One region of the Pseudoalteromonas phenolica genome, then DNA from elsewhere that is predicted to be linked to it. Evidence: predicted binding sites of a transcription regulator. Region 1 holds the regulator's gene; the other holds the start of a gene.

Region 1 (2,478 bases):
GGTAAAACCAATGTCTCGTTGAATACGGCTATTGCACTTGGTCAGCAAGGAAATAGAGTACTCGTTTTAGATGCCGACTTAGGTTTGGCAAATTGTGACGTGATGCTTGGTTTAAGAGTAGAAAAAAACCTATCTCACGTACTATCTGGTGAGTGTGAGTTAGACGAAATTTTAGTCGAAGGGCCTGCTGGCATTAAAATTGTCCCCGCAACGTCGGGCTCTCAAAATATGGTAGAGTTGACACCAGCCGAACATGCCGGACTTATTCGTGCATTTAGCGAATTAAATACTGAGTTTGACATTTTAATTGTCGATACCGCTGCAGGTATTTCAGATATGGTTCTCAGTTTTTCACGAGCTGCGCAAGATGTCATGGTTGTGGTGTGTGATGAACCAACATCAATTACTGATGCCTATGCATTAATTAAAGTTCTCAGCCGTGAACATGGTGTTTATCGTTTTAAAATTGTCGCAAACATGGTTAGAAGCTTACGTGAAGGGCAAGAGCTTTTTGCTAAACTATCAAAAGTTACCGACAGATTCTTAGATGTTGCACTAGAATTAGTGGCAACCATTCCGTTTGATGAAAATATGCGTAAATCTTCGCGCCGTCAAAAGACCATTGTTGAGTTATTTCCAAACTCACCAGCGGCTGTTGCATTTAGAGGGTTGGCGGGTAAAGCAGTTAAATGGCCAATACCACATCAACCTTCTGGCCATTTAGAGTTTTTTATTGAACAGCTAGTCAACGGGTAATTATGTCGTCATCGATGGGTAAAGCGATGGGCTATCAAACTACAGACAATCTTAACAGAGTGATAGAGCGTCATACCGGTCTCGTCAAAAAAGTGGCGTGTCATTTATTGGCGCGCTTGCCTGCAAATATTCAGTTAGATGATCTCGTTCAATCAGGCATGATTGGTTTGATCGAAGCCTCAAAAAACTTTGATGCGAGTAAGGGCGCCAGTTTTGAAACCTTTGCTGGGATTCGAATTCGAGGCGCTATGTTAGATGAAATTCGCCGTGGCGATTGGGCACCAAGAAGTGTTCATAAAAATAGTCGCATGGTATCTGAGGCGATCTCTAACCTTGAGAGTGAGCTAGGTCGAGAGCCTAAAGACACTGAAATCGCTGAAAAACTTGATATTACTCTAGATGAGTACCATCATATTCTACATGACGTTAACGCGAGTAAAATCATTGGTATTGAAGATTTAGGTGTCGATGAAGACGTAATCACTCCAGTTAACAATGATTTAGCGCTAGACAAACCGTTCAATAACGTTAAAAATGAGCGTTTTAATGAATCGTTGGTAACAGCGATCCAATCGTTACCGGAAAGAGATGCGCTTGTCTTATCTCTTTACTATAACGACGAAATGAATTTAAAAGAAATAGGGCAAATACTCGATGTGAGTGAATCACGAGTAAGCCAAATACATGGGCAGGCAATGATTAGGCTTAGGGCTAAAATCAATGACTGGGTCAATTAGAGTAATAATAATAGGTTCAAACCTCACTGGAGGATGTTTTGGATAAAAACATGAAAATTCTTGTGGTTGATGATTTTTCTACGATGAGAAGAATAATCAAAAACCTACTGAGAGACTTAGGTTTTACAAACGTACAAGAAGCAGATGATGGTAGCACAGCTTTGCCTATGCTTCAGAATCAAGAATTTGATTTCGTAGTCACAGACTGGAACATGCCAGGCATGCAGGGTATAGATCTTCTTCGAGCTATTCGTGCAGATGACAGCCTTAAACATATACCAGTACTTATGGTGACAGCAGAAGCGAAAAAAGAACAAATTGTTGCTGCTGCGCAAGCAGGTGTTAATGGTTATATCGTTAAGCCATTCACTGCCGGAACACTGAAAACAAAACTAGAAAAAGTGTTTGAACGTTTAGGCTAAATAATTAAGAAGGAGAGGCGGATGTCAGCACCTTCTGTGCCTCAAATAACACTTGAACAAGCTAAGCAATTAGTGGCTTATCTTGAACAAGGCGAGCAAGATAAAGCAGATGAATTGATCATGGAAGCTGCGAGTAAGGAGCAATCTGAACTTTTTGCTGAAGTGGGTAAGTTGACTCGTCAGTTACACGAGTCTCTGAAAAATTTTGAGCTTGATACACGTATTGCTGATTTGACGACAGAAGCCTTACCTGATGCTAAAGAACGTTTAAATTATGTCATGGAAATGACAGAAAATGCTGCCAATAAGACGATGGACGCAGTTGAAGCAAGCTTACCACTCGCGCAACAGCTTGCAGACGATTTATCTGATATAAAACCAATTTGGGATCGCCTGATGAGACGAGACATTCAACTTGGTGAATTTAAGTCTCTTTGTCATGACTTAGATAAGTTCATGCAAGGTTCTCAGTCTACAACTGACGAACTTCAAGGTCATATGACAAATGTTTTGATGGCCCAAGACTATCAAGATTTAACCGGTCAGGTAATTCGGCGTGTAAT
Region 2 (2,478 bases), 1.9 Mb from region 1:
TACTTAATTTTTATAAATTTTGCTTTGTTCGTCATCAATACGTCATAAAAGAGTACTAGTGATCACGCTCAATTATATATTTCGCCAGCTCTGCCAATACATCGGTATTATGAGGTATTTCATCAAGTGCAAGCAGTGCATCAGCTACTAATTGATGTGCTTTTTGTTTTGCACCATTAAGGCCGAGTAAAGCTGGATAAGTTGACTTGTGATTATCTAAGTCAGAACCTTGTGGTTTACCTAACACCGCAGTATCGCCTTCGATATCTAAAATATCATCTTGTACCTGAAAAGCGAGGCCAAGGTTTCTACCATATTTTTCAAGGGCGGCAATAATGCTTTCTTCGACATCCGGAGCACACAGGGCGCCTAACTGAATTGCGCATTTCAAAAGTGCGCCAGTTTTAAGCCTATGAATACGCTCAAGCTCTATTAGTGTAATTGACTTGTCTGTAGCTGCAATGTCAAGTGCTTGGCCGCCCACCATGCCTTGCAAGCCTGATGCAACGGCAAGGGCATTAATCATTTTGATTTGTTGCTTTGCAGGTACAGAAAACTCATGAACACTCAAAAACTCAAATGCTAAGGTCTGAAGTGCATCACCAGCTAAAATAGCTTGGGCTTCATCATAAGCGATATGACAGGTTGGCTTACCACGACGCAGATCGTCATCGTCCATAGCTGGCAAATCATCGTGGACTAAAGAATAACTGTGAATGCATTCAATCGCAGCTGCGGCGACATCTAGATCGGATTCCTTAGCACCTAATAGCTTGCCTACCGTGTAGACCAAAAAGGGCCTTAACCTTTTACCACCGTTATTAATACTGTAAAAAGTTGCTGATTTCACAGTATCATCGGTATCTAGAGGTATAGAAAAGTAGTTGCTGATATAACTATCTAAGCGGTTTTGTGCCGTACTTATATGCTCAAGTATATTCACTGCGAGGTCTTAATCTAATTCATTTGGCATTGGTGTTACAGGTGTCTCTGGGTCGTTACCCATCAATATTGAGACTTTTTGTTCTGCACTGCTTAACTTTTCATTAGAGGCATTGGCTAATTGAACACCACGTTCAAATTGCTTTAAGGATTGTTCCAAAGTCAGACTACCTTGCTCCATAGCCTGTACAATGCCTTCTAGTTCGGTCATTGCCTCTTCAAAACTTAGATTTTCAGGTTTTTTTGCAGCCATAGTACATCTTGCTCAGCAATTTATTTTAAAGGTAGCAATTTTAGGGGGATTAGCGACTCAGGTCAAAGCTTGTTGCGGGCAATCGTTGCGAATCAGTTTATTTTTTGCCTAATGTGGGCTTTAATCGAATTTTCACAACGTAATTGAGTTAAGATATTCAAGATGTTGCCGATAAAAGTCTTACTGAAAGCTAAGCTTTTCACTGTAACATAGGCACAAGGTTTGCAAATATTCGAATTAAGCATGATATTTGTAGTTGCCACTCAAAAAATTGACTTCGAGTGTCAGAATAAAAAAGTAATGATAAGTATTCTCTGGAGGGGATAGTGGATTTAGCAACCGTTATCGGAATAGTAGGTGCAATAGGTTTGGTCATCATGGCAATGTTCATGAGTAGTAATGGTGACTTGGCCATGTTTGGTGATGGCCCATCTACCGTCATTGTATTCGGTGGCTCTATTTTCATCGTACTCTCAAACTTCACCATGAGCCAATTCTTAGGCATTGGTAAAGTCGTCGGCAAAGCCTTTATGTTCAAGATTGAATCTCCGGAAGAGCTCATTGAAAAAGCAGTTGAATTGGCTGACTCTGCTCGTAAAGGTGGCTTTTTGGCCTTGGAAGAAGCTGAAATACCTAATGCATTTATGCGTAAGGGCGTTGATATGTTAGTAGACGGTCATGATGCTGACGTTGTGCGCGCCACTTTGTTAAAAGACATTTCACTCACCACGTCACGGCATGAATTAGGTGCTAACTTATTTAAATCCTTGGCAGACATCGCGCCTGCAATGGGCATGATCGGAACGCTAATTGGTCTAGTTGCCATGTTATCAAACATGGACGACCCAAAAGCGATTGGTCCTGCAATGGCGGTAGCACTCCTTACAACGTTATATGGTGCGTTCCTTGCCAACGTAGTTGCTATTCCTATTCAGGCGAAACTTGAGTTGCGTAAAGATGAAGAAGAACAAAATCAACGTTTAATCTTGGATGCAATTTTGGGTATTCAAGATGGTCAAAACCCGAAAGTAATCGAAGGTATTTTGAAGAACTACCTACCTGAGTCGAAACGCGGCAGCGACAAGGAGGAGTAGTATGTCAGACGAACAAGAATGTAAATGTCCTCCTCCCGGGCTACCCGCTTGGATGGGAACATTTGCCGACCTCATGTCACTTTTGATGTGCTTTTTCGTTTTGCTGTTAGCCTTCTCTGAGATGGACGTATTGAAGTTTAAACAAATTGCAGGCTCGATGAAGTTTGCATTTGGTGTACAAAACAAAAT

What was found. Region 1 encodes FliA, which starts transcription of late flagellar genes. Its sites were predicted from a motif close to CTAAAGNTNNNNNNNNNNNNGCCGATA; they were not measured.
Region 2: pomA (flagellar motor protein PomA) is a predicted target of FliA. The motif match lies at 1,343-1,369, and genes of this name have one in related genera.

Annotation. Positions count from the first base shown of each region.
Region 1 is NZ_CP013187.1:1,091,729-1,094,206, forward strand. It holds gene PP2015_RS04890 (MinD/ParA family ATP-binding protein) at 1-756, shown strand, start outside; gene PP2015_RS04895 (RNA polymerase sigma factor FliA) at 783-1,493, shown strand; gene cheY (chemotaxis response regulator CheY) at 1,532-1,915, shown strand; gene PP2015_RS04905 (protein phosphatase CheZ) at 1,937-2,478, shown strand, end outside.
Region 2 is NZ_CP013187.1:3,063,298-3,065,775, reverse strand. It holds gene ispA ((2E,6E)-farnesyl diphosphate synthase) at 56-943, opposite strand; gene PP2015_RS13675 (exodeoxyribonuclease VII small subunit) at 953-1,195, opposite strand; gene pomA (flagellar motor protein PomA) at 1,522-2,289, shown strand; gene PP2015_RS13665 (flagellar motor protein MotB) at 2,291-2,478, shown strand, end outside.